3 regions of the Micromonospora sp. NPDC020750 genome follow, and region 2 is predicted to be linked to each of the others. Evidence: riboswitches for the same ligand, from Rfam matches in the RefSeq annotation. Region 2 holds a riboswitch; each other region holds the start of a gene.
The links. Region 2 has a riboswitch for cobalamin ahead of ACH4T9_RS00795 (ribonucleoside-diphosphate reductase subunit alpha). Riboswitches for the same ligand answer to the same signal wherever they lie in the genome.
Positions count from the first base shown of each region.

Region 1: another riboswitch for cobalamin. It lies ahead of ACH4T9_RS03035 (acyl-CoA thioesterase); the one in region 2 lies ahead of ACH4T9_RS00795 (ribonucleoside-diphosphate reductase subunit alpha).
Region 3: another riboswitch for cobalamin. It lies ahead of ACH4T9_RS24895 (VWA domain-containing protein); the one in region 2 lies ahead of ACH4T9_RS00795 (ribonucleoside-diphosphate reductase subunit alpha).

Region 1 is NZ_JBIRTH010000001.1:635,925-646,607, forward strand. Features, by position in the region: partial or broken gene ACH4T9_RS03015 (peptidoglycan DD-metalloendopeptidase family protein) at 1-670, opposite strand, end outside; gene ACH4T9_RS03020 (hypothetical protein) at 1,137-1,586, opposite strand; gene ACH4T9_RS03025 (superoxide dismutase) at 1,901-2,179, opposite strand; gene ACH4T9_RS03030 (superoxide dismutase) at 2,192-2,818, opposite strand; cobalamin riboswitch at 3,142-3,357, shown strand; partial or broken gene ACH4T9_RS03035 (acyl-CoA thioesterase) at 3,470-4,001, shown strand; gene ACH4T9_RS03040 (hypothetical protein) at 3,990-4,280, opposite strand; gene def (peptide deformylase) at 4,282-4,830, opposite strand; gene ACH4T9_RS03050 (N-acetylglucosamine kinase) at 5,147-6,133, opposite strand; gene ACH4T9_RS03055 (MurR/RpiR family transcriptional regulator) at 6,231-7,187, shown strand; gene ACH4T9_RS03060 (sugar isomerase domain-containing protein) at 7,187-7,945, shown strand; gene ngcE (N-acetylglucosamine/diacetylchitobiose ABC transporter substrate-binding protein) at 8,027-9,439, shown strand; gene ACH4T9_RS03070 (carbohydrate ABC transporter permease) at 9,445-10,428, shown strand; gene ACH4T9_RS03075 (carbohydrate ABC transporter permease) at 10,425-10,683, shown strand, end outside.
Region 2 is NZ_JBIRTH010000001.1:153,891-164,573, forward strand. Features, by position in the region: gene ACH4T9_RS00770 (GntR family transcriptional regulator) at 1-464, shown strand, start outside; gene ACH4T9_RS00775 (amidohydrolase family protein) at 503-1,459, shown strand; gene ACH4T9_RS00780 (ABC transporter ATP-binding protein) at 1,589-2,356, shown strand; gene ACH4T9_RS00785 (S8 family serine peptidase) at 2,361-3,614, opposite strand; gene ACH4T9_RS00790 (hypothetical protein) at 3,925-7,242, opposite strand; cobalamin riboswitch at 7,465-7,681, shown strand; gene ACH4T9_RS00795 (ribonucleoside-diphosphate reductase subunit alpha) at 7,852-10,269, shown strand; gene ACH4T9_RS00800 (ribonucleotide-diphosphate reductase subunit beta) at 10,314-10,683, shown strand, end outside.
Region 3 is NZ_JBIRTH010000008.1:368,227-378,390, forward strand. Features, by position in the region: gene ACH4T9_RS24870 (sulfite reductase subunit beta) at 1-104, shown strand, start outside; gene ACH4T9_RS24875 (precorrin-8X methylmutase) at 101-766, shown strand; gene ACH4T9_RS24880 (precorrin-2 C(20)-methyltransferase) at 763-2,265, shown strand; gene cobM (precorrin-4 C(11)-methyltransferase) at 2,266-3,021, opposite strand; gene cbiE (precorrin-6y C5,15-methyltransferase (decarboxylating) subunit CbiE) at 3,018-4,226, opposite strand; cobalamin riboswitch at 4,293-4,438, shown strand; gene ACH4T9_RS24895 (VWA domain-containing protein) at 4,484-6,505, shown strand; gene cobO (cob(I)yrinic acid a,c-diamide adenosyltransferase) at 6,505-7,119, shown strand; partial or broken gene ACH4T9_RS24905 (cobyrinate a,c-diamide synthase) at 7,113-8,441, shown strand; gene cobC (Rv2231c family pyridoxal phosphate-dependent protein CobC) at 8,499-9,536, shown strand; gene cobA (uroporphyrinogen-III C-methyltransferase) at 9,527-10,164, shown strand, end outside.

The DNA of each region.
Region 1 (10,683 bases), 480 kb from region 2:
CCATGACGTGCTTGAAGTTCGCCCAACCGATCCCGATCTTGACCGGGGTGCTGAGGCCGGAAAGATTGTGCGGGTAGTACCAGAAGTCACCGTTGGCAGCGATCCCGAGGACATCGGCGGCACCGTCACCACTGAAGTCGGAAACTCGTTCGCCATCAGCCCCAGGCAGGCCGGTGGAAAGGCGATTCTGGCTCACGGGTGCGGTGCCGGTGGGATAGTTGGTGCCGGTCTCCACGGTATTGGGGATTTCGCGGCTGAGCTGAGAGTCGCAGTAGACGACATTCCAGTGAAGATGTGGGCCGGTCACGTTTCCGGTGGCTCCGGACGCGCCGATATGCTGCCCCTGCGCCACCCATTGCCCTCTGTTGACGATGGTGGTGCTGAGATGGGCGTACTGAGAGCAACGATTGTTGCCGTGGTCGATCAAGGCCATGATGCCTCCGCCGGTGCTCCATCCCTCGTAGTAGACGGTGCCGGCCGCCGAGGCGACAATCGGGGTGCCCTGCGGCATGGCGAAGTCAACGGCATGTCGGTTATAGCCGTCGTTGTGAGAATAGCCGCTTCCGGGCGTCTGAGTAATGGTGTGCGCGTGTCCAGCCCGGTAAGGCAGCTTGAACGGTGCGCCACTGCCGGCGAGCGCGGACTCCTGAGGAATCAGGATTCCGAGCACGGCGACAAGCGCAGCCAAGCTGACTGCGATATCGCGACGCAAATGGTCCTCCTCGTGTCTACGATGGGCGCGGAATGTGTGATGTTGACCTTGCAAATACACGCCCATGAGCCACGGACTTTCGGGCGGGATCTGGCCCAGAGGGTGTCCCAACGAGGCCGAGACTGTCAAGAGCGCCAATGGTTTTCTGCGTAACGGCCTGTCGCCCCGCCATGGGCGGCGTCCTTGAACCTGCCAGGCAGCTGATCGGCGAGGTTGAGTTGAGGCCTGCCCGTCCGAGGGGTCCCAGTACTCCAGCCCAGGATGTTGACCTTGGCTGAGCTGCAGCTAGACGCGGTGCGGGCACCAAGCCAGCCGCCGTCGAGCATGGGCCGCTGCGCACCAGATCGGTGAGGTCTCGCTCGGGCCGCATCGGCGCGAGCGCGATCGGGCGTCATCTACATGCCGTGGGTAGTCGGCGAGTCCACTACGGTTTCGGGACTCCGAGAGCGGAAGGATGAGGGTTCGTGCTCTGCCCGGCCACTGCAGGGCATCGCTGGCGTCCGCTCGTCAGGCTGCACAAGCGCGTGGAAAGCCGCCGTTGCAGGGGGCCGGGCGGAACTCGGTCGAGCTCCGCCCGGCACCGGCGGACCTCGGCGGCGGCGACGAGGTGTCGCAGGGACGCTGCGACCTCGAGGTAGCCGCGGGTCTTCGGGCCGTAGTCGGGGTTCACCCACAGCCGTCCGGCGGGTACCGCCGCGACGGCGCGGCGCAGGGCCTCAACGACCTCGTCACGGGACGGCAAGCGCGGCGAGTGGATGTCCCACACGCCGGGGCCGACTCCCCGGCGGTAGCCGAGGGCGGCCAGGTCGTCGAGGACCCGTAGGCCGGGGCCACCAACTGGGTGGCGTCGCACGAACAGCACTTCCCCGATCACCTGTGGTGCCGGTGGACGTGGCCGCAACCCGCAGCATCTGATGCGGTCGCTGTTGCGTCAAGATGCGCACCATGGCGTTCGGACGTGGCCGGCTGAGGCATGCCCGGCTGGTTGAACAGCTGAAACTCGTCATCGTCGAGGTGGGGCGGTTGCGGGTGGTGGAGGTGGGGCGTCCCGGCGCGAGGATCATCGCGCCGGGACGCCCTGCTCTCAGGCGTGGTAACGAGCCACGCCGCCTGGCTCACTCCGCAACCAGCTGGCGCCGTCCAGGACGATGCCACCCTTTCTTACTGCCAAACCTTGCAATAAGGGCTTCAGTCGGGCGGCGGACCAGGTGGGCCGGCGGCTGCGGCGTTCGCGATGTGCAGGCTCAGTTCCTGCACGATCTCGTCCATGGTCTCGCCGGTCTGGGTCCGCAGGATGCTCAGCGCCAGCTCGGCGAGCAGCTGGAAGCCGCGGGTCCGGCAGGCCTCGTCCGGGAACGCCTCGAGCAGTGCCTGCGCGCCGGCGAGGTCACCGCGGTGTTTGGCCGCGATGACCCCGGCGGCGCGCTGCGCGGCCCAGAACGCCGCCTGGGCGTCGGCGTCTGTCACTGGCCGGTGCCGTCAGGGAGCGACGATGAGCGGGTTGCCGGCCGCGCGGGCGGCGTCGAACCGCTTGATCACGTCGGCCCAGTTGACCAGGTCCCAGAGCCGGTCGACGTAGTCCGGCCGGACGTTCTTGTACTGCAGGTAGTAGGCGTGCTCCCAGGCGTCGAAGGCCAGCAGCGGCGTCGAGCCCTGCCCGACGTTGCCGTGGTGGTCGTAGACCTGCTCCACGATCAGCCGCTGCGACAGCGGCTCCCAGGCCAGGATGCCCCAGCCGGAGCCCTGCACGCCCTTGGTCGCGGTCGACAGCTGCCCGGCGAACGCGTCGAAGGAGCCGAAGTGCTCGTCGATGGCGGCGGCCAGCTCGCCGTCGGGGCGTCCGCCGCCGTCCGGGGACAGGTTGTTCCAGAAGATCGAGTGCAGGACGTGGCCGGAGAGGTTGAACGCCAGGGTCTTCTCCAGGCCGACCAGGGTGCTGAAGTCGCCTTTGTCGCGGGCCTCGGCGAGCTGGTCGAGGGTGTCGTTGCTGCCCTTGACGTACGCGGCGTGGTGCTTGGAGTGGTGCAGCTCCAGGATCTGGCCGGACATCGCCGGCTCGAGCGCACCGTAGTCGTAGGGCATGTCGGGAAGCGTGTAGATCGCCATTGCTGCCTTCCTTCTTCTGCCTGGCTTTGGCTATTGCCACTATCTTGCAACATCATGATCCGGGCTGTCCGGTAAGGCAGACCTACCTCCACGAAGGAGAGGCGTCGGCGTCGACACCGGCAGGGAGGGACATTGAGGCCGTGCTGGTCAGCATCGGTGGGCAAGCAGAGCCGTGCCACGCGACGCCTGCCGATGACGTACGACCCCGAACTCCGCTCCTGCCGGGTGCCCTGCAGGTTGACCGTCCAGGGGCGAGGCCCTGGTTCCGACGTGACCCACCAGGGCGGTTGCGGGCCACCTCGGGTCACGGCAGGTGTCCGACTAGGCTCGGCCTCAGCGCTGGTTCATCCTGCCCAGGTGGTGGGGTGTCGTAAGAGGGAACCCGGTGGGATTCCGGGACCGCCCCGCAGCGGTGAGCGGGAACGACCGCTGTCAACAGCACTGGACCCGGTGGGGTCTGGGAAGCGATGGCCAGTAGGAGACCGGGAGACCGGTTGTGCCCGCGAGTCCGAAGACCTGCCCGCGTCGCGTGCACGATCGTGCACGCTTGCCGTCGGCTTCGCGGGAGGGCCGGACGAGCGACGAACGCGCCACCGGCGTGTGCCGATCGCTGTCCCCTGTGCTCCGGCGGTGCCGCTGTCCCAGGACCGGATGGCGATGTCCACTGCCTTGGTGGGGCGTCTGCCGTCGGCGTCGGAGTCGACGCTGTCGCAGATCATGGACCAGCACCACACGAACCTGATGGGGACGGTGCACGGTGGCCGGATCCTCAATTTGATCGACTCGGTGGCGGGTGTGGTCGCCGCCGGGATTCCGACGGTCCGGCGGTCACCGCGGCGATGGACGAGACGGCTTCCTGCAGGCGGTTCGGGTCGGTGACGTCGTGCACGTGCGGGCCCGGATCACCTGGGCCGGACGTAGCTCGATGGAGGTCGCGGTCACGGTGACCGCCGACCGGTGGGACCGGGCGGTGCCGGCGACGATGGTCGCGACGTCCCACCTGGTGATGGTCGCGATCGACGACGACGGCAGACCGCGGCCGGCGCCGCCGTTGCTGCCGCAGACCGACGAGGAGTACCGGGATTTCCGGCGGGCCGAGATCCGGCGTGAGCACCGCCTCGCTCTGCGCCGCGCGCTCGCCGACTCCGCCACCGACGGTGCGCCAGGACGATCAGCTGGGTGACGGCCGGCCAGCGGATGAGGTGTTGCCGATCAGGGCTCGGGCCAGAGGCGCGGACGAATCGGCACCGAGTTGCAGGGGCGATGGTGGTACGTCGGCCCGTACGAGGAGGTCCCCGACGGCGGCGATCATCGCGCCGTTGTCTGTGCAGAGCCGAGGTGAGGGAACCCGGAGATGGATGCCTGCTTCGGCGCAGCGTTGTCGGGTGAGGGCGCGGATTCTGCTGTTGGCGGCGACGCCGGTTTCGTCGCAGAAGGTCCCGATGCCGAGGACGATCGGCACCTCAGTCCCCGGTCGGGGTGCCGGTGCCGACTCCGGGGTGTTCAGCGCTGTCGGCGAGGATCTGTTTGCGTTGACGGGCGGGGAGCCGGTCGACGTAGGCGAGACCGTCGAGGTGGTCGACCTCGTGCTGGAAGCAACGGGCGAGGGTGCCGGTGCCGTCGAGCCGGATGGGGGCGCCGTGCAGGTCGACGCCGGTGACGCTGGCGGTGGCGGCGCGGGCCAGTTCGGCGTGCTGACCGGGTACGGAGAGGCAGCCTTCGTCGTCGAGGACCAGTTCCCGCTGTTCGGGCAGGTGTAGGACGGGGTTGATCACGTGGGCGATGGTGTGGGCGCCGGTGGCGTCGGGGCAGTCGACGACGAAGATCCGGGCGTCGACGCCGATCTGGTTGGCGGCCAGGCCCACCCCGTGGGCGGCGTACATGCTGGCGAACATGTCGTCGACGAGTGCGGCGAGCGCATCGTCGAAGACGGTCACGGGTGCGCAGCGGCGGTGTAGGACCGGGTTGCCGTAGCGGGTGATCGGCCTCGGGGTGCCGGAACGCTTCTCCACAGTTGCTAATAATATGCAATAGCCAACGCTGTGCAGACTGGGGTGGCTGGTGCGCACAGCGGAGCTCAAACGGCGGTTCCTCGCACACTCCGAGGCGGCAGGCAGGCAGGCTGGCTGGCGCGGGGCGTGTCGGTACCGGAGATCGCGGCGCGTCTACTGGTGGCGCAGAGCGCGGTGCACGGCTGGCGTTGACACTTCCCGGATTGAGCTTGCCGTCCGGGTTGCCGTCAGTCTTCAGTCGGGCCCGGACGGACCCCTGGTTTCGTTCTTACATGGTTCACCCGCCCCGATCGTCCTGACCGTCCAGAGGTACACGTCAGCGCAGCGTCGCGAGTGTCGTCGCGAGCCGGTCGAAGACGACCTCGTCGACGGTCGCTCCGGCCTGCCGGAGGGCGAGCACGGCCGCGCCGACCACCCCGTCGGGGACGATGCGTACCTCCGCAGTGGTGCCGTCCCGGGCGTACCGGGCCGCGATCTGGTCGGCCAGCGTGCGGTGCCGGGTGAGGATGCCGCCGCCGAGCGTGATCACGCCGCTCAGGCCGGGGGTGACCACCGCGTCGAGGGTGCGCAGCAGCGCGTCGGCGGCGTCGCGGACGATCTCGTCGGCGATCTCGTCGCCGACGGCCTCGAAGGCCAGGTGCGCGAACTGGGCGAGCTGCACCGGACGGATCGCGTAGAGGGTGTCGAGCGCGTACGAGACGATGGCCGGGCGACCGTCGGGATCCGGAGCATGGCCCCCGGCCTGGCCGAGTTGGTCCAGGAGTAGTCCGGTGAGCGCGGTGGCCGGACCGCGGCGGTCGAGCTCGGCCAGCGCCGCCCGGACCACCCGATGTCCCATGTAGAAGCCGGAGCCGTCGTCGCCGAGCAGCCAGCCGAGCCCGTCGGCGGTGGCGATCATCCGCCCCCGCTCGACCCTGATGGCCGCCGCGCCTGTGCCGGCGACGAGCGCGTAGCCGGCCTCCCGGTACGTGCCGGAGAAGAAGGTGGCCAGCAGGTCCGATTCGACGACCGGGGTCGCGGTGATGCCGAGCGCCTTCAGCGGCGCGGTGAACGACTCGACGTCCATGTGCGGGCTCGCGCCGGCCATGGCGAACACGACCCCGCCGATCTCCTCACCTGACACGCCGGCGGCCGCCAACGCGGCCGCGGCACTGGCCGCCACCGAAGCGGCCGCGTGTACGGGGCCGGCGGAGGTCGGGTTTCCGCTGCCCGTGCGGGCGTAGCCGAGACACCGGCCCTCGGCGGTGACGACAATGCTACGGGTCGAGGTGCCGCCGGCGTCGACGGCGAGCAGATCAGGCATCGTTACCAACCCGTGACCTGCGGTTCATTGCCCCCACCGAGATCCTGCAATTAGTTTTCACGAACCAAAGCTAACAGTGATAGGACTTTTCATCATCATGTCTTCGGCTGAAGTACCCCCGGCACAAACGACTGCCGAGTTCGGCGTCAGCAGTCGCATCCGGGCGCAGCTGTCACACATGACGCAGTCCATGGCCAAGATCGGTCAGCTCCTCCTGGAGAACCCCGAGCTGCCGCTCCAGTTGTCGATCACCGAACTCGCGGAGCGCGCGGGCACCTCGGCGGCGACGGTGACCCGTTTCTGCCGGCTGATCGGCTACGGCGGCTACCTGCCCCTGCGGGTCAGCTCGGCGGCCGACCTTGGGCGGTCGAGCGCGCAGGACACCTGGGAGCAGGTGATCGGGCACACCTTCCACCCGGGGCAGGACCCCGCCGAGGTGTTGCGGATGCTGCTCAACGCACACGTCGGCGCGTTGCAGGCCACCGCCGATCTGGCCGACCTCGGCCTGTTGCAACGGGTCGTCGCCGCCATCGCCGCCAGCTGGCACGTGGACATCTACGGCATCGGCGGCAGTGGGCTCGTCGCCGCCGGCATACATGAGCGCCTGTACCGGATCGGGATCAACGCGCATGCGTGGACCGAGGTGCACCTCGGCCTCACCAGCGGCGCGCTGCTGGGGAAGGGCGCCGTGGCGATCGGCATCTCCAACAGCGGTCGCACCAGCGAGACAGTGGAGATGCTGGCGCTCGCCGGTTCGCAGGGCGCGCTCACCGTGGCCCTGACAAGCGATCCCAGCTCGCCGCTCGCCGCAGCCGCCGACATGCACATCCAGAGCTACGCGCCCGGCGAATACCTCCAGCCCGGGGACTTCGCCGCGCAGCACGCCCAGCTGTTCGTGTTCGACCTGCTCTACCTGATGGTCGCGCAACAGAACTTCGAACGCACCACGACCACGCTGGCCCGGACCGCTGCGGCCATCGCCACCCATCGCGAAACCCAGTCCCGGCCGCCGCGTACCGCGACCGCCTCCCCGACGAACGGAACGCCTTCCTGATGACGACCCTCTTCCGTGACTATTCCACGCATGTCTCCAGCCGCCTCCGCGCCATCGACGAGGAGGCCCGTTCGGGCGGCCTGGACGGGGCGATCGAGTTGATCGTCAACGCGATCGAGAACGACGGCGTGCTACACGCCTTCGGCACCGGTCACTCCGAGGCCTTCGCGATGGAGATCGCCGGCCGGGCCGGCGGGTTCATCCCGAGTCACGCCATCGCGCTGCGGGACCTGGTCCTGTTCGGTGACCGGAGCGACGCCTCCATCCTCGTCGGTGCCGAGTTGGAACGTGACAACAGCATCGTGGACGAGCTCTACGACCTGTACGAGATGCACCCGGCCGACGTGTTCCTCATCGCCTCCAACTCGGGCGTGAACGGCTCGATCGTCGGGCTCGCCCTGCGCGCCAAGGCCGAAGGGCATCCGGTGATCGCCGTGACCAGCCTCGAACACACCAACGCGGTCGCCCCCAAGCATCCCAGCGGGAAGCGACTCTCGGACGTCGCCGACATCGTCCTGGACAACCGTGCTCCGTACGGAGACGCCACCCTCGGCCTCGGTGACGGGCTCGGGGTGGGGGCGGTCTCGTCGATCACCGCTGCTTACCTCGCGCAGCTGCTGACCATCGGCGCGGCGGAGCGCATCCGGGCGGCCGGGCAGGTGCCGCCGCTGTACATCTCGGCCAACATTCCCGGCGGCGACGAGCACAACGGCGCCCTGGAGCGGCGCTACGGGACGCGCATCAAGCCCGTCGCGTAATCCCGGGCAGCCCGCCGCCGCAGCGGACCGCCACGGCCTTAGAAATCGCAGACAGCAAGGCCCATCGAAAGGTAGCCACCCATGTCCTCTGAATTGAAACCATTCAATCGCCGGCTGTTCCTGCGGGGCGCGCTGGCGACGTCGCTGGTCCCCGTCGCCGGTGTGCTGGCCGCGTGCGCCTCGCCGGGCGACGACGAACCCAAGGGCACGTCGACCACCGGTGCCACGAGCGCCCAGAACCCGTTCGGACTGGCCGCCAACACCGAAGTCGACGCGGTCATCTTCAACGGCGGCTACGGCTACGACTACGTCACGTTCGCGGGCGGCCTGGCCGAGGCGAAGCACAGCGGCATCAAGATCAAGGTCCAGCCGTCGACGGAGATCGCCCAGGAACTCCAGCCCCGGTTCGTCGGCGGTAACCCGCCTGACCTGATCAACAACGGTGGTGCGGGCAAGATCTCTCTGAGCACGATCGTCGACCAGCTGGAGACCCTCGACGACGTCCTCGACGCGACCAACTACGGCGGTACGAAGATCGCGGACAGCCTCTACCCGGGGGTCAAGCTGCCCGGCACGTTCAACGGGAAGTTCGTCGCGCTGAACTACGTGATGACCGTCTTCTCGCTCTGGCACTCGGCCTCGCTGTTCGAGGAGAACGGCTGGACCCCGCCGAAGACCTGGGCCGAGGCGAAGGATCTCGGCGCCAAGGCGAAGGCGAAGGGCAAGTACCTGTTCGTCTTCGGCAAGGAGGCGGCCAACTACTACCACTGGACGCTGGTCGACTCGGCGATCAAGGAGGGCGGGCACGAGGTTCGCCTGGCCCTGGAGAACCTGGCGCCGAACGCGTGGTCACACCCGGCGGTCCAGGGCGTTCTCAAGGAGATCCACGACATCGTGCGGGCCGGTTACATCGTGCCCGGTGGCGCAGGCACCCAGTTCACCGCCGCGCAGGCGAAGTGGAGCAACGATCAGCAGGCTCTGCTGTACAGCTCGGGCGGCTGGATCGAGAACGAGATGAAGAAGGCCACCAAGGCGGGCTTCCGGATGACCGGTGTGCCGGTGCCGACCCTGTCGACGAGCCCGGCGCTGCCGTTCGAGGCGCTGCGAGCCGCGGCCGGCGAACCGTTCATCGTGCCGGTCAAGGGCAAGAGCCCGGCGGGTGGCAAGGAGGTGCTGCGCGCGATGCTCTCCAACGAGGCCGCCGCCAACTTCTCGAAGACCCGGCTGGCACCGACGATCGTCAAGGGGACCGTACCGGCCGACGGCTACGGCTCGACCGCGCTGGTCTCGCAGACCAAGATGCTCGAGGCCGCCGGCCAGAACATCTTCGACTTCGTCTCCGAGGGTTACTACGGGATGGGCGCCGACCAACTGGTCCTGTGGAACTCGTTCCTCGCCGGCGACCTCGACGTCGCCAGAATGACCAAGGGCCTGCAGTCCGTGAGCGACAAGATCGCGAACGACTCGTCCATCCAGAAGATCAAGGTTAGCTGAATGCGATGACAGGTACGACGATGCTGGGCGGCCGGCGTGCCGCCAAGCGCCGCCGCAAGCTCACCTTCGACCGGGTGAGCTTCATGGCGGTATTCCTGGTGCTTCCCCTGGCCATCTTCGCGATTTTCGTGATCTCGCCGTTCGTCCAGGCGCTGTACTTCGCGATGACGGACTGGACCGGCTTCTCGCCGGACATGCGCTTCATCGGTCTGGAGAACTTCGTCAGGCTCTTCGGTGACGATGTCTTCCTGCGCGCTCTGCGGAACAACGTACTGCTCGCGATCGTCGTGCCCATCGTGACCATCGGGCTCGCTCTGGCGATCGCCAGCATGGTGACCGTCGGTGGCCCGAGTACGGGAACCGTGCGGGGCCTTCGGGGGTCCAGCTTCTACCGGGTTGTCTCGTTCTTCCCGTACACGGTGCCCGCCATCGCCGTCGGGTTGATCTGGGCCCAGGTGTACGACCCGTCGAGAGGGCTGCTCAACGGCCTTCTCGCCGGAGTCGGCCTCGACGGGTTCGCGGACTTCCCGTGGCTCGGCAAGGCCACCACCGCGTTGCCGGCGTCGATCTTCGTCATCATCTGGAGCTTTGTCGGCTTCTACACCGTGCTGTTCGTCGCGGCGATCAAAGGTATCCCGGCGGAGACGTACGAGGCCGCGCGCCTGGACGGTGCCGGTCGCTTCCGCACCGCCTTCTCGATCACCATCCCGCAGATCCGGGACAGCGTACGGACCGCGTACGTCTACCTCGGCATCATCGCCCTCGACGCGTTCATCTACATGCAGGCGTTGAACCCCACCGGCGGGCCCGAGTACTCGACGCTGACCATGAGCCAGCAGTTGTACACCGTGGCCTTCCGTAAGGGGCAGTTCGGGTACGCGACCGCCATGGGCGTGGTACTCGCGGTGGTGACACTGATGTTCGCCGCGATCGTGTTCCTGGCCGACCGCCTGACCGGCGGACGTGCCGACGGGAAGGAGCGGACATGACCGCGCTCACCGCCGAGAAGGCACGCCCGGCAACCTCGGCCACCCCCGCGCCGTCTCGACGTCGCCGGAAAGCCAGCCGTGGCGACATCGCCGTCGCGACGACCTCACACACCCTCCTCGTCGCCTGGGCCGTCATCGTCATCGTCCCGTTCCTGTGGACGGTCATGTCGTCGTTCAAGTCGACCGGTGAGATCCTGGCGTCGCCGTTCTCGCTGCCCAGCGAGTGGAGCTTCCACAACTACGTGGCCGCCTGGA
Region 2 (10,683 bases):
ACACCCACGAGGCCCGGATCGCCATGGAGACGGCGCTGATCGAGCGGGCGGCGACCCGGTTCACCGCCGCGGACGCCCGGCGCGCCGAGGCGGCACTCGACGAGCACGTCGCCGCGTCCGAGCGCGGCGACGCCACGGCTGCCCGCCGGGCGCACACCGAGTTCCACTTCACCATCTACCGGGCTGCCGGTTCGCGCTGGCTGCTGCGCGGCCTGGAGCCGGTCTGGGAAAACAGCGAGCGGTACCGGTTCGCCACGGTCACCCCGACCGGGCAGAACGAGGAGCGGGTCCGGGAGCACCGGGCCATCCTCGACGCGTGTGTGGCGGGGGACGTGACGGCGGCGGTGGCCGCCGTGCAGGTCCACATCCAGCACGCGGCCGACCGGGTGATCGGCAAGATGAACATCGACGCCGCGGAGGTGCCCGCGGCCCGGGAGCCGGTGCGCGCGCGTACCGGCAGATGACCACCGGCCCCACCGCACCCAACCGTTAAGGAAGCCCAGTGTCCGGCATCGACATGCACGCCCACCTCGCCCCCGACCTGCGCCCCGCCGACCTTCCCGGGGTCGCGGTCGACGGTGACGGCGCGGCCCTTCTCGACGGCAAGCGGGTCGGCCCGACCGACCTGTACCACCCGGACCGGCTCGAAGACCACCTGGACCGGGCCGGGCTGGACGAGGCGATCGTCAGCGTGCCTCCGCCCTTCTACCGCCAGCGGTTGTCGGGGCCGGAGGCGGCGGCGTGGGTCCGCGCGGTCAACGACGGCCTGCTCGCCGTGGTCGCCGACCGGCCCCGCCTCACCCCGCTGGCGTACCTGCCGTTCGAACACCCCGAGGTGGCGCTCGCCGAGTACGACCGGATCGCCGCCGACGACCGCTGGGCCGGGGTGGTCGGCGCCGCCGGTGGCGGCGCCGGACCGCTGGACGGCCCGGCGCTGCGCCCGCTGTGGCAGCGTCTCGACGCGGACCGGCGCACCCTGCAACTGCACCCCGCGCACTCGGCGGATCCCCGCCTGGAGCCCTACTACCTGGCCAACCTGCTGGGAAACCCGGTCGAGACGACGGTGGCGGTGGCCCAGCTCGTCTTCGGTGGGGTGCTCGGCGGGCACCCGGGGATCCGGTTCGTGCTGGTGCACTGCGGCGGTTGCGTGCCGACGGTGGTCGGGCGCTGGGAGCGCGGGCACACCACCACCCGGCCGGGCGTACCGGTGCTGTCACCCACCCCGGCCGAGGCGGTGCGCACCCTCTACGTCGACAACCTGGCCCACGACCCGGCGGTGGTCGACCTGGCGGTGTCGGTCTTCGGCGCGGACCGGCTGGTGCTCGGCAGCGACTGGCCGTTCCCGATGGGCACCGCCGACCCGGCCGCCACGGTGACCCACCGGGGCGGGGACTACGCCCAGCAGGTGGCCACCGACAACGCGGCGCGGGCCCTGGGACGGGCGCCCGCTGGTCCGTGACCGCGGTACCCCGGGTCCTGCTCGTTGCCTTCAGCCTGGTGATCATGCTGGTCGCGCCGAAGGGTGTGATCGGATACGCCGACAGGTGGAGGCGGCGCGCGCTGGCGCTGCCAGGGAGCAGGTGTACGGGTGGATGAGACGAAGCTGCTGGTCGGTCGCGGCCTGACCAAGCGGTACGGCGGGGTGACCGCGTTGGCGGACGTGTCGTTCGAGCTGGGGGCCGGGGAGGTCCTCGGGCTGGTCGGGCCGAACTCCGCCGGCAAGACGACGCTGGTGGACCTGATCTCCGGTGCGCAGGCGGCCACCGCCGGTGAGCTGCTGCTGCGTGGGCAGCGGCTCACCGGACCGGCCTCCCGCCGGGCCCGGGCCGGGCTCGGCCGCACCTTCCAGCACCCGCAACTGGCGCTGCACCTGACCGTCCGGGACAACCTGCTGCTCGGTCGGCAGGCGCAACGGCACAGCACGCCGTGGCGGACGATCGCCGGCGCGTTCACCGGTGCGGTGCGGCCGGACCGGGCGGCCGACCGCGAGGGCGTCCGCCAGTTGGCGCATGAACTGGGCATCGAGGGCCTCGATCGCCGGACGGGCGACCTGACCCTGGGCGAGCAACGGCTCGTCGAGGTCGGTCGGGCACTGGGTCGGGACCCGGTGGTGCTGCTGCTCGACGAGCCCTTCGCCGGCTCCGACGCACAGGGCGTGGCCGGTATCGCCGGGGTGATCCGGAAAGCCAAGCGGCGGGGCCACGCGGTGATCCTGGTCGACCACGACATGGACCTGGTCGCCCGACTGGTCGACCGGGTGCTGCTGCTCGACCGGGGTCGGGTCGCCTTCGACGGCGATCCCCGGGAATGCCTGGCGAGCCCGCAGATGCAGCAGGCCTACTTCGGCTCGCGATGACGGATCAGAACGTCGGAGACAGGTAGAGGAGCCGGTTGGGCGAACCGGCGCCCGGGTTGCCCACCGCTACGTTGGCGACGCCGAACAGGTAGCTCGCCACCTGGGCCGGCGTCCACGTCGGGTAGTTGGTGAGTACCCGGGCCGCCGCCCCGGCCACGTGCGGTGCGGCGTGTGAGGTGCCGGCCAACGTCTGTACCGCCGAGGGCGAGCCGATCCAGGCGGACTTGATGCCCACGCCGGGGGCGAAGATGTCCACGCAGGAGCCGTAGTTGGAGAAGCTGGCCCGGCTGTCGTTCGACTGCGTCGCGGCCACGGTCAGCACGGTCGGCGCCGACGCGGGTGAGAAGTTGCAGGCGTTGGCGTTCGAGTTGCCGGCGGGGACCGTCACGGTGATGCCGTCGGCGACGGCGGCGGCCACCGCGTTGTTGAGCGCGGCGCTGGGGGTGGACTGGACCCCGACGTTCGCGACGGCGGGCTGCCCTGCCAGGTGGTCGCCGATCATCCAGTTGATGCCGCTGATCAGGATCGACAGGGTGCTGGGCAGGGCGCAGTCGAACACCTTGACCGCGACCAGCACGACGTTCTTGGCCACCCCGTGCGTCGTCCCGCCGACGGTGCCGGCGGTATGGGTGCCATGCCCGCTGCAGTCGTCCGCCGGCAACATGCCGTCGACCGTGTCAACGCCGTAGATCGCCTGACCGCCGAAGTCCTGGTGCCCGATGTAGATCCCGGAGTCGACGATGTACGCCTTGACTCCGGTGCCCTGGCTGACGTAGCTGTAGGTGCCGCTGAGCCCCAGCGGTGCGTCGATCCGGTCCAGGTTCCAGGGCGCGTTCAGTTGCGTGGTGGCCAACGTGGTCAACCGGTCCTGCTCCACGTGGGCGACCGCCGGGTCGGCGGCCAGCCGGCGGGCGACCGCCTCCGACGCCCGCATGGAGAAGCCGTTCAGGGCGTCGGCCCAGACCTGGTCCGGGTACACGCCGTACCGGCCGGCCAGGCCGCTGACCACGCTGGAAGCCGTGGACCGGCCGCCGACCGCGCTCTCCTTGAGCGTCACGATGTAGCTGCCGGGAACCGCCGTCGCACTGCCGACGCCCAGGATCTCGCCGATCGCACCTGGCGTCGGCTCCGCAGCGGGTGCCGAGGACGCCGGACCGGCGAGCATGGTGGCGGCCAGGGTGGTGGTGGTGAGGACGGCCATGGCGGCCAGCCCGGGTCGACGGGTGCGGGTGAAGATCGTCCTGTGGCGGAGTCTCATCTTTGCGCCATCCCTCTGCTCCGGCCGTTCCATCGCGCTCGTGACGCCGATGGAATGGTCTGGTCGGTTTTCGGGATCGTACTGCGAGGTTGACCTGATGGCGATTGGTGGAAATGCATCTATCGATTGATGGAGGTCTTTTTGTCGTGGGTTGATAATTATTGTTTCCGTGTGTATCAAGATCTGACGACGACAGCCGGCCCGGCCGTGGCGGCCCGACCTGGAGCGCGTCGACGGTACGGGGCCGCAGACCGATCTGCTGTGGGGGCAGGAGCCCTTCCCGAAGCAGATCGGTCTGCGGCCGATCGACTCAGCTGACGGTCACGGGGACGGTCTTCGGCGGCTGTTGCAGCTGACCGTAGTTGTCGGTTCCCCTGACCGAGACGGTGTAGGCACCCGCCGGGATCACCGGTGACGTGTACGCGAAGTTCGACCCCGGGGATCCCGGGCTGGTGAGGAAGACCGAGATCCACGGGAAGTTGCCCGGGACGGACGGCGTGCTGAACACGCCGGAGGCGTTCATCCCCTGGCCGGCGCCGTTGACGATCTGGACGTCCACCCGAAGCATCCCGACATCGTCCACGGCACGTCCGGTGACCACGATCCTCGAGTCCGTGTAGACCTCGCCGTCCTGCGGGGTGAGGCTCGGCTCCAGCCGTGGGTCGAGATCGCCCGGATACACGAGGTACCGAGCGGTGGCGCCGGAGGTCGAACCGTCCTGCTGGCCCGCCGTGTCGACGGCCCACGCCTCGACGCTGTACTCGCCCTTGGTCGGCAGGTCGATCGACAGGGCGAACGTGGTGCTCGTCGCGCCGGGCGAGGCGAGGGTGGCGTTCACCGTGGCGAAGTTCGCCGCCATGGTGCCGTTCGGCTGCACGTACCGGCCGGTGTCGAGGTCGCGCAGCGCCACCCGCACGCTCTGCACGCCGTTGTTGTCGGTCGCGCTGCCGGCCAGGTTGAGGTGCAACTGGTCGACATTCTGGTCGACGCCGGTGAAGTTCAACAGGCCGTTCGGGAAGGCGTCACCGGGCACCTGGGCGGTGACGGTGAGCCGGCCCAGGTTGGCGGTCGCCGTGCTCAGGCCCAGGTTGTCGGTGGCCCGCACCCGGAAGTCGTACACGCCGGGCGTGAGCGGCACGGTGGTGTAGGACCAGTTGTACGACGGGGCGTTCAGGTTGATCGGTGAGACCCGGTGGTACGCCGCGATCGAGTCGGCGCCCCACGTGCCGTCGGCCGCCAACGCCTCGCGCGTGGTGTTGTTGCGCAGGTAGATCTCGACCGACTTCAGGGTGCCGTCGTCGCTGGCGGTCCCCGAGAACGTGATCGAGCCGCCCGGCGCGACGGTGACCGGCGCGGCGGCGGTGGGCGGCGTCATCGGCGTGGGGGTGCTGACGGCCACCGACGGCGCGACGCCGGTCGCCGAGATGATCCAGTCCCGGGTGTCGCCGCGCAGGTCACCCTGACCGGCGTTGTCGATGGCGGTGGCCGTCATCTTCCACTCGCCCTCGGTGGGGAGGGCCACCTCGACCTGCCAGGTGGTCGACAACGCGCCGATGACGTCCGGCTCGCCCCGGAAGGTGTTGTAGACCGGTGCGGCCGTCCCGTCGTCCTGAAGGTACTGGTTGTCCGACCTGCGGAACGAGTACGTCATCGCGCTGACGCCCTTGTCGTCGCTGGCGGTGCCGGTCGCGACGAAGCTCTGGGCGGCGACCAGGCCGGCGGGCGGCGAGGTGATCTTCGTGGTCGGCGGCAGGTCGTCGAAGCTGAAGGTCTCGATCTTCTTGACGGCCTTCGAGGCATCGCTCTGGCCGTTGTTACCGAACGTCTTCGCCTGGACCTGGTATTCGCCGACGGGCAGCGACACGGTGAGGGACCACGAGGTCGAGGCGGTGTTCACCGCTGCGACTGTCGCGTTGATGCTGTTGGCGGCGCCCCACGTCGTGAGGTCGTCCTGCAGGTACTTCTTGGAACCCCGGTTCTGGATCTCGATCCCGACCTTGGTGACGCCGGCCGGAGCGGTCGCCTGCCCGCCGAGCGCGAACGGCGCGTTGGCCTGCTTGACCGTCCCCTCGATGGGGGTGACGATCGTCGTGTCGACCGGCGAGGGCGCGGGTGCCTGGGTGAGGTCGAAGAACCCGACCCGCCCCGCCGGCAGGCCGCCCTTGGTGTTGCCGTCGCCACCGACGAAGAGGCCGCGCGGGGTGGCCAGCATCGCCTTCTCCCCCTCGTACGAGCTGGAACCCGGGTTCCACTCGATCGCCGTGCCCGTGGCCGGGTCGAGCGCGCCGAGGTGGTCACGGCGGACCACCTGGTCGCCGAGACCGTAGCCGCTCAGGCCCTGGCCCGTGCCGTACCCGACGTTGTCCAGGCCGGGCCACGGGACGTTGGAGGTCGGCGATTCCTGCCAACTGAAGTGGCCGCCGACGTACACGGCCGTCTCGGTGATGGCGACCGAGTAGATGCTGTCGAAGTGACGCGACACCCAGATCGGCGCGACGTGGTCGGCGCCGGTCACCGGGAACGCGATCGCCGTGTCGTTGATCGGCGGGCGGTCGCCTCCCGAACCGCTGGTGACGACGAAGTAGGAGTCGTCCGGCGCGACGTCACCGGCGAAGACCCGCTGGATGCCGCCGACGAAGGAGAGGTTGTCCTCCCACAGGCGGGTGCGCCACGGCAGGAGGGCCTTGGTGGCGGTGTCGACGAGACCGACGCCGTAGCGGTCCTGGCCGGCGATCTGGCGACCGGTGTGCACGACCAGCAGCCTGCTGCCGTTGTGCGTCAGCTTGAGCTGCTGCACGGTGAGCATGCCGCCGACGCCGATGCCGCCGGACAGGGGCAGGTTGAATCCGCTGTCGACCGCCCCCGTCGTCGGGTTGAGCGCGACCAGCCCGGTGCGGTTCACGCTGTTCACCTTCGTGAACTGGCCGCCCACGTACACCGCGGTGCTGCTCACGGCCAGAGCGGTCGCGCGCCCGTTCCCCTGCGCGGTGAACGCCGCGATCGGAGCGCCGGTGACCGGGTCGAGCCGTACGATCTTGCGCTTCGTCAGGCCACCGACCGTGTTGAACGAGCCGGCGACATAGAGCGACGAGCCGTCCGGCGAGGCCTCGACGGCCTCGACGGATCCGTCGAACGTCGGCTGGAAGCCGGTGTCGACCAGGCCCGTGTCGATGTTGTAGGAAGCCAGCGACGGCTGCGCCACCGGCGTCCCCCCGACGTTGGCGATCGCGGTGAAGGAGCCGGCGATGAAGACCCGGTTGCCGATCACCTCGATGTCGGTGATCTCGCCGTCGGTGATCCGCGGTACGTCATTGCGCGGCGTGCTGGGAACCAGCCCGGTGTGTCCCGGCACCGACAGTGCCGCGGCCGTGCGGACGGCCGTGCGCGTCGCATCGCCGCCGATCGTTCTCGTGGCGGCGCGAGCGCTGGCGCTCGCGACCTCGTCGGCGGCACTGCCCTGCACAGTGCCCGCGGCCGCCGGTTGGCCTGTCAACAGCACAGCCCCGGCGACCAGACCCGCGATGGCGCGGCTCCGAACGTGCATCGAGACAACCCCCTGTAAAACGCCTGAATCGCGTCGCCGGGTCGATTCCCGGCGACGTCCATCCCCTGGCGTGCCGGAAGTCACCGTAGGAGGTCACGGTCCAATGTGCACTGAGGCTCGTCGGAAACCCGACCGATCGACATCCGTTCCGGCCCTACCGGCCGGGCCCGCCGCCCTTGGCTCCAGACCCGCTCCGCCAATCGGATCGGATCGGTGCGGCGAAGGAATCGACGAGGCTTCACCGCCGTGGCCGCCGACACGCCCGGACTCGACATGTGGGGTGTGACAACGCCGTAGTCCCTATATATGGTGTCGACCGTAGCTGGTTCGGCCGCTCATCCGGGGCGGTCGAGGCAAGAGGGAACCCGGTGGAAATCCGGGACTGCCCCGCAGCGGTGAGTGGGAACGACCGCCGTCATCAGCACTGGGCCGCCAGCGGCCTGGGAAGCGACGGCCAGTAGAAGACCGGCGAGCCCGGTCGCGCCCGCGAGTCCGAAGACCTGCCAGCGCGCCGCGCACCCATACCGGGGTGGGCGGCGGTCCGAGGCCGCGTGGGACGGCCGACGCCACCTGACCCGCGCCCCGCCGGCGTGACGTCCGCCGGTGTCTGTCTCCACGCGTCCGAAGGCCATCAGGTCCCGAGCCCGCGAGGAGTGAGTGGTGGCAGTCACCGAGGTTGTCCCGGCCGATGGCATGGTGGCCGACGAGGCAGCCCTACCGGGCCCGCGGCGGACGCAGATGCGCGTGCGTAAGCGCGACGGCGGCACCGAATCGGTCGATGTCAACAGGATCGTCGGAGCGGTCGAGCGGTGGACGGTCGGCCTCGCCGACGTCGACCCGTTGCGGGTGGCGACACGGACGATCAGCGGCCTGTACGACGGCGCGACGACCGCCGAGCTGGACCGGCTGTCCATCCAGACCGCAGCCGAGATGATCGGTGAGGAGCCGCAGTACTCGCGGCTGGCCGCCCGCCTGCTGGGCGGCTACATCGACAAGGAGGTCCGCAGGCAGGGCATCGGGTCGTTCAGCGAGGCGATCCGACGGGGACACGTCGAGGGCCTCATCGGCGACGGCACCGCCGCGTTCGTCGCCGCCAACGCCACCCAGCTCGATGACGCCGTCGACCCCCACGGTGACCTGCGGTTCGAGTACTTCGGGCTGCGCACGGTCCACGACCGGTACCTGCTGCGGCACCCGACGAGCCGGCTGGTGGTGGAGACCCCGCAGTACTGGTTGCTGCGGGTGGCGTGCGGCCTGTCCCACGCCCCGGACGAGGTGATCGAGTTCTACCGGTTGATGTCGAGCCTGGCGTACCTGCCGAGTTCGCCGACGTTGTTCAACTCCGGCACCCGGCACACCCAGATGTCCTCCTGCTACCTGGTCGACTCCCCGCGCGACGAACTGGACTCGATCTACCAGCGGTACGCGCAGGTGGCGAACCTGTCGAAGTTCGCCGGCGGCATCGGCATCGCGTTCTCCCGGGTCCGGTCGCGGGGTGCGCTGATCCGGGGCACCAACGGGCAGTCCAACGGGATCGTGCCGTGGCTGCGGACGCTGGACGCCTCGGTGGCGGCGGTCAACCAGGGCGGCCGGCGCAAGGGCGCGGCCTGCGTCTACCTGGAGCCGTGGCATCCGGACATCGAGGAGTTCCTGCAACTGCGGGACAACACCGGTGAGGACGCCCGGCGCACCCACAACCTGAACCTGGCCAACTGGGTCCCGGACGAGTTCATGCGCCGGGTGGAGGCCGACGGGATGTGGTCGCTGTTCGACCCGGACGTGGTGCCGGAACTGCCGGACCTGTGGGGGGACGAGTTCGACGCGGCGTACCGGGCGGCCGAGGCGCAGGGCCGGTACGTGCGGCAGGTGCCGGCGCGGGAGCTGTACGGGCGGATGATGCGGACCCTCGCGCAGACCGGCAACGGGTGGATGACGTTCAAGGACGCCGCGAACCGGCTGTGCAACCAGACCGCCGAGCCGGGCAACGTGGTGCACCTGTCCAACCTGTGCACCGAGATCATCGAGGTGTCCAGCGACGCCGAGACCGCCGTGTGCAACCTCGGCTCGGTAAACCTCGCCGCCCACCTCACCGACGGCGGCATCGACTGGGAACGGCTGCGCGCCACCGTCCGCACCGCCGTAACGTTCCTCGACCGGGTCATCGACATCAACTACTACCCGACCCCGCAGGCCGCGGCGAGCAACCCCCGCTGGCGGCCGGTCGGCCTCGGCCTGATGGGCCTGCAGGACGTGTTCTTCGCCCTGCGGCTGCCGTTCGACTCCCCGGAAGCCCGGGAGCTGTCCACCCGGATCAGCGAGGAGCTGTACCTGACCGCCCTGGAGACGTCGGCCGACCTGGCGGAACGCTTCGGCGCCCACCCGGCCTTCGCCGAGACCCGGGCGGCACGCGGCCAGCTCCAGCCGGACCTGTGGGGCGTGACGGGCAGCCAGGCGCAGCGCTGGGGGGCGCTGCGGGAGCGCGTCGCCGCGCACGGCCTGCGCAACTCGCTGCTGGTGGCGATCGCCCCGACCGCCACCATCGCCTCCATCGCCGGCTGCTACGAGTGCATCGAGCCGCAGGTGTCCAACCTGTTCAAGCGCGAGACCCTGTCCGGGGAGTTCCTCCAGGTCAACACCGCTCTCGTACGCGAACTGAAGGCCCGCGGCCTGTGGACCGACCAGGTCCGCTCGGCGATCAAGCGCGCCGAGGGATCGGTGCAGGGCATCACGGAACTGCCGGCGGAGGTCCGGCAGCTGTTCCGTACGGCCTGGGAGTTGCCGCAGCGGGCGCTGATCGACCTGGCCGCCGCCCGCGCCCCGTTCATCGACCAGTCACAGTCGCTGAACCTGTTCCTCGCCGCTCCGACGATCGGCAAGCTCTCCTCGATGTACCTGTACGCCTGGAAGGCCGGGTTGAAGAGCACCTACTACCTGCGGTCCCGCCCCGCCACCCGGATCCAGCAGGCCACGGTCGCACCCGCCGGCCCGGTCAGCCCCGCCGGCCCGGTCAATGCCGTCAGCGCCGTCGGTGTCGTCGCGGCGGCGGTGACCGTCGACGAGGCGGTGGCCTGCTCCCTGGAGAACCCCGAGTCGTGCGAAGCCTGCCAGTGACCGCCCCGACCGACGCCACCGCCACCGACCCGAGGACCACACACATGCTGCTCGACCCGGGGATGGACCTCACCCTCCGTCCGATGCGCTACCCGCACTTCTTCGACCGGTTCCGCGACGCCATCCGCAACACCTGGACCGTGGAGGAGGTCGACCTGCACGCCGACCTCGCCGACCTCGACCGGCTCTCCCCGGCGGAGCGGCACCTGGTGAGCCGCCTCGTCGCGTTCTTCGCCACCGGCGACACCATCGTCGCCAACAACCTGGTGCTGAACCTCTACCAGCACGTGAACTCGCCGGAGGGCCGGCTCTACCTGTCGCGGCAACTGTTCGAGGAGGCCGTGCACGTCCAGTTCTACCTGAACCTCCTCGACACGTACGTGCCCGACGAGGCCGAGCGGTTCGCCGCGTTCG
Region 3 (10,164 bases), on a different contig from region 2:
GGGTGGATGCTCGCTTCATGGACGAGGTCCGCGCCCTCGGTGCGGGCGACCTCGTCGTCACGCCACGGCGCACCCTGCTCGTCCCCGATCTGGAGAATGCATGACTTTCGCCCCACCGACGCGCCGCTACGACTACGTCACCGACGGCGCGGCGATCTACACCGACTCGTTCGCCACCATCCGCGCCGAGGCCGACCTGACGCGCGTCCCGACCGACGCCGAGAAGGTCGCGGTGCGGATGATCCACGCGTGCGGGCAGACCGACCTGACGCGGGACCTGGTGATCCATCCCGGTCTTGTGACGGCGGCCCGGGCGGCGCTCGACGCGGGAGCGCCGATCCTGACGGACGCGCACATGGTCGCCGCCGGCGTCACCCGCGCCCGGCTGCCCCGCGACAACGAGGTCCGCTGCTTCCTGCGCGAGCCCGAGGTCCCGGCGCTCGCCCGCGCGTGGGGCACGACCCGGTCCGCGGCGGCGGTGTCTCTGTGGGCCGAGCACATCGAGGGTGCGGTCGTCGCGTTCGGCAACGCCCCCACGGCCCTGTTCCACCTGCTGGAGATGCTGCGTGACGGCGCACCGCGGCCGGCCGCGATCATCGGCACGCCGGTGGGTTTCATCGGTGCGGCCGAGTCCAAGCAGGCGCTCATCGACCTCGCCGCCGAGGCACCCGGGCTCGACGTGCCGTATCTCGTGGTGACCGGGCGTCGCGGCGGCTCGGCGCTGGCCGCCTCGGCGCTCAACGCCCTGGCCCAGGAGGCGGAGTGAGCGGCCGGCTGTTCGGCGTCGGGGTCGGCCCGGGGGATCCCGAGCTCGTCACGCTGAAGGCCGCCCGGCTGATCGGCGCGGCGGACGTCGTCGCCTACCACCAGGGCGTCGGCAAGCAGTCCAACGCGCGCCGCATCGCCGCCGGCCTGCTCCCGGACGACGTGATCGAGGAGGCGCTCGTCTACCCGGTGACGACGAAGACCACCGACCACCCGGGCGGGTACGCCGGCGCGATGGCGGACTTCTACGCCGAGTGCGGCGAGCGGCTCCGCGCGCACCTGAGGGCGGGCCGCGACGTCGTCGTGCTGGCCGAGGGCGACCCGATGCTCTACGGCTCGTTCATGTACCTGCACGACCGGCTCGCGGACGAGTTCGAGACGCAGGTCGTCGCAGGCGTACCCGCCTTCGCGGCCGCCACGGCCACGACCGCCCTGCCCCTGGTCCGGCAGACCGACGTGCTGACCGTGCTGCCCGGCACGCTTCCCGAGCCGGAGCTGGCCCGGCGCCTCGCCGACACCGACGGCGCCGTGATCATGAAGCTCGGCCGCACGTTCGCCAAGGTCCGCTCGGCGCTCGAACAGGCCGGACGCGTCGAGGGGTCCTGGTACGTCGAGCGGGCGTCGATGGACGCCCAGCGGGTGCTCCCGGTCGCCGACGTGGACCCCGATACGGTGCCGTACTTCTCGATCGTCCTGGTCCCCGGCGACACCCGTCCCGGTGTGGCGCGCTACGACCGCTCGGCGAGTGCGGTCACCGAGCCCGTCGCCGGTGCCGAAGTCGTCGTCGTGGGCCTCGGTCCCGGTCCCGACCAGTGGCTCTCCCCCGAGGCGTCGCAGGTGCTCGCGGAGGTCGGCCACGTCATCGGCTACGGACCGTATGTCCAGCGCGTCCCGCAGCGCCCGGGCCTGGTGCGTCACGCGTCCGGCAACACGGTTGAGGTGGACCGGGCCCGCGAGGCGCTCGAGCTGGCGCTCGCCGGCGAGCGCGTCGCGGTCGTCTCCGGCGGCGACGCGGGCATCTTCGGTATGGCGTCGGCGGTGTTCGAGGCCGCGGAGGACCCGCGCTACGCGGACGTCGCCGTGCGCGTCGTGCCCGGAATCTCTGCCGTCCAAGCGGTCGCGGCGCGTGCCGGCGCCCCCATCGGCGCTGACTTCGCGGTGATGAGCCTGTCGGACCGGCTCAAGCCCTGGGACGTCGTGGTGAAGCGGCTGCGCGCCGTCGCCGAGGCGGACCTCGTGCTCGCCCTCTACAACCCGCGCTCGCGCTCGCGCACCGAGCAGGTCGCGCAGGCCCGAGCAGTGCTGCTGGAGCACAAGTCGCCCGAGACCGTCGTAGTCGTGGGTCGCGACGTCGGCCGCGCCGGGGAGAGCCTCACCGTGACGACGCTGGGCGAGCTCGACCCCGAGACCATCGACATGAAGTGCCTGCTGCTCGTCGGCGCCTCGTCGACGCGCGTCACGGCGGCCGGCCGTGTCTGGAGCCCGCGCTTCGTCGCCTAGTCAGCCGCGGGCGCGACGTTCGCGGCTGGCGGCGTACAGGAACGACTCACCGCCGCGGACGTCGGGAGCCAACGCGGGGCCGACCAGGATGACCGCGGCCTGGCGCAGGCCCGCGGCCTCGACCTGGTCGCCGATGTCGGCCAGCGTGCCGCGCAGGACGAGCTGATCCGGCTGCGTCGCCTTGGACACGACGACGACCGGGCACCCGTCGCCGTAGTGCTCGGCCAGTTCGGCGGCCAGCTCGCGGCTGCGGGTGATGGCCAGGTGCAGGGCCAGGGTCGCGCCGGTCGCGGCGAACGCGGCGAGCTGCTCCCCCGGCGGCATGACCGTGGAACGGGCCTGAGCGCGGGTGAGCACGACCGACTGGGCGAGCTCGGGGACGGTCAGCTCGGCGCCGACGATCGCCGCGGCAGCCGCGTAGGCGGGCACACCGGGCGTGACGTCCCACGGGACCTGCGCCGCGTCGAGCCGGCGCGCCTGCTCATGTACCGCCGAGTACAGCGACGGGTCGCCCGAGCACAGCCGCACGACCTCCAGCCCGTCGGCGTGCGCCTGCACCAGGTGGGCGGTGATCTCGTCCAGGTCGAGGTGCTGGGTGTCGACCAGCCGGGCGTCGTCGCGGCAGTGGCCGAGCACGTCGGCGTCGAGGTAGGTGCCCGCATACAGGCACACGTCCGCAACCTCGAGCAGGCGCACCGCGCGCAGCGTGAGCAGGTCGGCGGCACCGGGTCCGGCCCCGACGAAATGGACGGTCATGACTCTCCCTTGGTGACGGTCCACTGGCTGACGGCACGCGCGGGCGTCCAGCCGGTGAAGCTGCCGAGCGGCTCGGCGCGTTCGACGTGCAGGCGGACGAGCTCGCCGCCACGGCGACGGTACTGCTCGAGCAGCACCGCCTCGGTCTCGGCCGTGACGCCGTGTACGACGAGTCGGCCACCGGTGCCGAGCGCGTCCCAGCACGCTTCGAGCACGCCGGGGACGGTCGCTCCCCCGCCGACGAACACCGCGTCAGGGCGCTCGAGACCGGCCAGGGCGTCGGGTGCTGAGCCCTCGACGAGACGCAGGCCGGGAACGCCGAGCGTGGCGGCGTTGCGACGCACGAGCGCGGCGCGGTCGGCGCGGGACTCGATCGCGATCGTCCGCGCCGTCGGCCACGCACGCATCCACTCCACGCCGATCGAGCCACTGCCGGCGCCGACGTCCCACAGCAGTTGACCGGGAGCGGGCGCGAGCCGGGCCAGGGCGCTGGCACGCAGGTCGCGCTTGGTGATCTGCCCGGCGTGCTCGAACGCGTCGTCGGGGAGCACCCCGCCCGCGGCCCAGCCCGGTCCGGTGCCCCGGATTTCGGCGGCCAGGACGTTCAGCCGGGGCACGTCCACGACGTTCCACGAAGCCGCGGTCGACTCGGCACGCGACTCACCCGCGGCGCCGAGGTCGCCGAGCACGGCCAGCCTGGACTCTCCCCAGCCGAGTCCGGTGAGCAGCGCAGCGACGGCGGCAGGCGTCGTTTCGTCGCTGGAGAGCACGAGCAGCCGCCGCCCGGGGGCGAGCGCGGGGACGACGAGGCGCACGTCCCGGCCGACCAGACTCACCGTTGTGACGGACTCCGCCGGCCACCCGAGACGTGCCCGAGCGAGCGCCACGGAGGAGACCGCGGGCACGATCGTCACCCGTTCCGGGCCCAGGATGTCCAGCAGCGTCGTGCCGACGCCCGACACGAGCGGGTCGCCCGACGCCAGCACGACGACGGGCCTGCGCGCGGCGCCCAGCAGGCCCGGCAGATTCTCCCGCAGCGGCGACGGCCACGCCACGCGCTCCTGGCCGTCGACCGGCGGCACCGCATCGAGGTGCCGGGCCCCGCCGAGCAGCGTCGCAGCCCCGTGCACCAGCGTCCGAGACGGCTCCGGCAGGCCCGCCCAGCCGTCGGCCCCGAGCCCGACAACGGTCACCTGCGCCTCCATGGTTGCACCCTAGCCCGGTCCGCCCGGCCGCCGGACCGCTGTCTGGGCCGTCAGGACGGCGTCTAGGGTGATGCGAAGGTTCGAGGTGCCCCACGGCCGATGGTCACGGGGAGAATCTGGGAAGCCGGTGAGAATCCGGCACAGGGCCCGCTGCGGTGACTCAGGCACAGACCTGGGAAGTCCGAAGACCGGCCTCGATCCGAGCCGCGACGCGTCCGCGTCGTGGACGGTCATGGCAGATCGAGCGGGAGCCCTATATGCCAGCGCAGTACCCCTTTTGTGCCGTCGTCGGCTCCGACGACATGACTCTCGCCCTCACCCTGGTCGCGATCGATCCGCTCATCGGCGGCGTCCTGGTCCGCGGGGAGAAGGGCACCGCCAAGACCACCACCGTGCGCGGCCTCGCCGAAGTGCTGCCGCTGGTGCGGACGTATGCGGGCGACCGGTTCTCGGTCGACCCGGACGATTCCCTGGCGGTCTGCCCCGACGGGCCCATCGACGCGTCCACGCCCGTCGTCGAGCGGCCGGTGCGGCTCGTCGAGCTGCCCGTCGGTGCGAGCGACGACCGGGTGACGGGCTCCCTCAAGCTCGACGCGGCGCTGCGCGACGGCGTAGTGGCGTTCGAGCCGGGCCTGCTCGCCCGGGCCCACCGCGGCCTGCTCTACGTCGACGAGGTCAACCTGCTGCACGACCACCTCGTCGATCTGCTGCTCGACGCAGCGGCGACCGGCCGGGTCAGCGTGGAGCGCGACGGCTTCTCAGTCGAGCACGCCTCCCGGTTCGTGCTGATCGGCACGATGAACCCCGAGGAGGGCGAGCTGCGCCCGCAGCTGCTCGACCGGTTCGGCCTGACCGTCGAGGTCGCCGCACCGCGCGACCCCTCCCTGCGGGTGGAGGTCGTGCGTCGCCGGCTGGCGTTCGACGCCGACCCGGAGGGCTTCACCGCACGCTGGGCCGACGAGCAGGACGCCCTACGCGCGCGGCTGGTGGCAGCCCGGCGGCTCGTGCCGGACGTCGTGCTCGACGACCGGACGCTGACGACCATCGCCGAGGTGTGCGCCGCGTTCGACGTCGACGGCCTGCGCGCGGACCTCGTCACCGCCCGCACCGCCTCGGCGCACGCCGCCTGGCAGGGACGCGCGCACGTGACCCGCGGGGACGTCCGCGTCGCCGCCCGTCTCGCGTTGCCGCACCGCCGGCGCCGCAACCCGTTCGACGAGCCCGGCCTGGACGAGGACCGGCTCGACGACCTGCTGGGCAACGACGACCCGGACCCCGGACCGGACGGGCCCGACGACGGGCCCGACGACGGCCCCGGTGGTCCCGGCGGCGGGCCGCCGGACGACGCCCCACAGGAAGACCGGTCCCGGGACGCCCACGACTCCCACGCCGCAGGATCGCCCGCGCCGGACAACGCGCCGCAGCCTGCCGTTGCCGGATCGGTCGCGTCCGCCGGCGAGCCGGCACGCGCCCGCCTGCTCGTCGTACGGGGCACCGGCGAAGGCCAGGCCGGCCGCCGGTCCCGGGCCCGCACACCTCAGGGCCGGGTCGTCGGGCAGCAGCGCGGATCGTCCGTCGCCAGCCGCCTGCACCTGCCGGGCACCATCACCGAGGCGGCACCGCACCAGCGTTCCCGTGGCGGCTTGGCCGAGGGCCGCGGTCTCGTCTTCGCCCCGGGCGACCTGCGCCGCGCAGAAACCGTCGGGCGGGAGTCGAACCTCGTCCTGCTGTGCGTCGACGCGTCCGGCTCGATGGCCGCGCGACGTCGCATGGAGCAGGTCAAGACCGCCGTGCTCGCGCTGCTGCTGGACGCCTACCGCCGCCGGGACAAGGTCGCGCTGGTGACGTTCCGCCAGCGCACCGCCGACGTCGCCCTGCCGCCGACCGGGTCCGTCGATGTCGCCTCCCGGCGCCTGGCCGACCTGCCGGCCGGCGGGCGTACGCCGCTCGCCGAGGGCCTGGAGCGCTCTGCGGAGGTGCTGCGCCGCGAGGCGCTGCGCGACCCGTCCCGCCGGCCGCTGCTGGTCGTGGTGACCGACGGCCGTGCGACCTTCGGGCCGGACGCGCTCGGTCGTGCCCACCGCGCCGCGGCGCACCTGGCCGCTACCGGCGTGCAGAGCGTCGTGGTCGACTGCGAGACCGGACGGTTCCGGCTCGGCCTTGCCGCGCAGCTGGCCGCGTACCTGCAGGCCGAGCACGTGCCGCTCGGTGAGGTGACCGCCGACGGGCTCACCAGCGTCGTCCACACGGCGACCGCGCCGCGCGAGGGGGTGGCCTGATGCCGCAGGGCAAGCCGCTGGTCGTCCCGGACGACGGCATCAGCACCCGCGCACGGCGCAACCGCCCGCTGCTGATGGTCCACACCGGCAACGGCAAGGGCAAGTCGACCGCCGCCTTCGGCCTGGCGATACGCGCCTGGAACCAGGGTTGGGACATCGGGGTCTTCCAGTTCGTCAAGTCGGCCAAGTGGCGCATCGGGGAGCAGACGGTGCTCGAACGGCTCGGCCGCCTGCACGAGGAGACCGGCGAGGGCGGGCCCGTCGAGTGGCACAAGATGGGCTCGGGGTGGTCCTGGAGCCGCAAGGGCGGCACCGAGGCGGACCATGCCGCTGACGCCGCCGAGGGCTGGGCGGAGGTGAAGCGGCGCATCCAGGCCGAACGGCACCAGCTGTACGTCCTGGACGAGTTCACCTACCCGATGCAGTGGGGCTGGGTCGACGTCGACGACGTCGTGGAAACACTCGCCAACCGTCCTGGCCGCCAGCACGTCGTCGTCACCGGACGCCGCGCCGACCCCCGCCTCGTCGCGGCAGCCGACCTGGTGACCGAGATGCTGCACGTCAAGCACCCGATGGACGTCGGCCAGAAGGGTCAGCGAGGCATCGAGTGGTGAGGCTGCCACGAGTGCTGCTCGCGGCACCGGCCTCCGGCCACGGCAAGACCACGGTCGCGACCGGGCTCATGGCCGCGTTGGCCGCCCGCGGGCATGCCGTCTCGGGGCACAAGGTCGGGCCCGACTACATCGACCCCGGCTACCACGCGCTGGCCACCGGGCGTCCGGGCCGCAACCTCGACCCGCACCTGACCGACCCCTCGCTTGTGGTCCCGCTGCTGCTTCACGGCGCCCAGGACGCGGACGTCGCGGTCGTCGAGGGGGTCATGGGTCTGTTCGACGGCCGCATCGGCGGCGACGGGTTCGCCTCCACCGCCCACGTCGCGACGCTCACCCGGACGCCGGTCGTCCTGGTAGTGGACGTCTCACACGCCTCGCGCAGCGTGGGGGCAGTCGTGCACGGGATGGCGACGTTCCAGCCCGGCATCACGATCGCGGGTGTCGTGCTCAACAAGGCCGGCTCCCCCCGCCACGCTTCCGAGGTGGCACGCGCGGTGGAGTCCGTCGGCGTCTCCGTGCTCGGGATCCTGCAGCGCGACGATGGTGTCAGCGCGCCTTCGCGCCATCTCGGGCTCGTCCCCGCAGCCGAGCGCGACGAAGCCGCCGCCTCGCTGGACAGGCTGGCCGAGCAGGTCGCCCGCCACGTCGACCTCGACGCCGTGCTGGAGGTGGCGCACACCGCGCCCGACCTCGACTCCGAGCCGTGGGACCCGGCCGCGCACGTCCGATCCTCCGGCACCGGGTCCCCGATCATCGCGGTCGCGGCCGGGCGTGCGTTCACCTTCCGGTACGCCGAGACGACCGAGCTGCTGCAGGCGGCGGGCTGCACCGTCGTGCCGTTCGACCCGGCCCGGGACGAGCGGCTTCCCGCCGGGACGCGCGGTCTGTATCTCGGCGGAGGTTTCCCCGAGGTGCACGCGGCCGCGCTGAGCACCAACACGGCCCTGCGCGACGAGCTGCGTCAGGCCGTCCTCGACGGCGTCCCGACGGTGGCCGAGTGCGCCGGACTGCTGTACCTGTGCCGCTCCGTCGACGGGTACCCCATGGTCGGGGCGCTCGACGCCGACGCGGTCATGACGCCCCGGCTCACCCTCGCGTACCGCCGGGCCGAACTCGGCTCGGACCAGCTCCTCGGCGCACGTGGGACCGGTGCCACGGCGCACGAATTCCACCGCACCATGGTCACTCCCGTGCACGGCGAGCGTCCCGCGTGGACGCTGGAAGGCGGCGACGTCGGGTTCGCGGGCCTGACGCTCAGCGCGTCCTATCTGCACGTGCACTGGGCCGGGCACCCGCGCCTGGCCCAGTCGTTCGCGGACGCGGTGCACCAGGCGGACGCAATCGCGGCACCTGGTGTGCCACGGACGCACGCCGTCGCCGTGCCGCTGGGTCCCGAACCGCCCGCAGCCCCGCTGCGCCACCACGGCGACCTGGAGCTGTCCGCCGATCTGCTGGACCTGGCGGTCGACGTCAGCCGTCTGCCCCGCCCGGAGTGGCTCGAGCGGGCGCTGCGCGACGCGATCGCGACCTCCGACACCTACCCCGAAGCCACCGCGGCTCACGTCGCTGTGGCGCGTCGCCACGGCCGTGACGAGTCCGAGGTGCTCGTCACGGCCGGCACCGCCGAGGCGTTCTTCCTGCTCGCCCGAGCACGTCCTTGGCGACGCCCGGTCGTCGTGCACCCCCAGTTCACCGAGCCCGACGTCGCGCTACGCGCCGCGGGCCACACCGTCACCCATGTCCTGTGCCGGACCGAGGACGACTTCGCCCTCGATCCCGGCGCCGTCCCTGACGACGCGGACCTCGTCGTGGTGGGCAACCCCGCCGACCCGACCGGACGCCTGCACGCCGCCGCGACCCTGCGCACCCTGTGCCGCCCCGGACGCATTGTCGTCGTGGACGAGACGTTCATGGGCTTCGTGCCGGGCGAGCCGCAGACGCTCACCTCGCACCGGCTACCCGGGCTGGTCGTGGTGCGGAGCCTGACCGAGCTGTGGTCGATTCCCGGCATCCGCGCCGGGTACGTCGTGGGCGACGCCGCCGTGGTCGCCGACCTCCGAACCCAGCAACCGCCCTGGTCGATCGGCACCCCGGCGCTGCATGCCGTCGTCGCGACCACCGGGCCGCAGGCCGAGGCCGAGGCGGGGCGCCGGGCCGCGCTGTGCGTGCGGCAGCGGCGCACGCTCGTGGACGGGCTGAGCGAGCTCGGCCTGACGGTCGCGGAGTCCAACGCCCCGTTCGTCCTCGCCCGTCTGGGCTCCGGAGCGCACGCGCGCCTCAGGGACGCGGGCGTGGCCGTGCGCCGGACCGACGTCTTCCCCGGTCTCGACGGCTCGTGGGCGCGCATCGCCGTCCGCGAGCCGGCCGCCACCCGCCATCTGCTCACCACGTTGGGACTCACCGTCGCATGGAACTGAACGTCACCGGTCGCAGCGTGCTCGTCCTCGACGGGGGCCCGCGCGCCATTGCCACGGTCGCTGCGCTGCTGCGTGAGGGTGCATCTGTCACCGTCGCAGCGCCGACCGTGTGCGCCGCGCTGGAGGACCTCGCCCTCCGTCGGCGTCTGACCTGGGTCACGGCACCCGTGGACGAGGGCTGCTTCGATGTCGTGCTACGGGCCGTCGCGCCCCTGACGACCGACGCACCCGCCCGGACGGGCCGGGCCGGTCATGTCACGCTGGTCGGCGCCGGCCCCGGGGACCCCGGTCTGGTCACCGTCGCCGGACGTGCGGCCATCGAACAGGCCGACGTGATCGTCGCCGACCGGCTCGCGCCGTGGGAGGCGCTGGCGTGGGCCCGCCCGGAGGCCGAGGTCGTCGACGTCGCGAAGATTCCCTACGGGCGAAGCACCAGCCAGGAGGAGATCAACCGTCTCCTCGTAGAGCACGCACGCGCTGGGCGTCACGTCGTGCGGCTCAAGGGCGGCGACTCCTACGTGTTCGGCCGCGGCTTCGAGGAGGTTGCCGCGTGCGCCGACGCCGGGGTCGCCACCACCGTGGTGCCCGGCGTGACGTCCAGCGTCGCGGGCCCTGAGCTCGCCGGCAT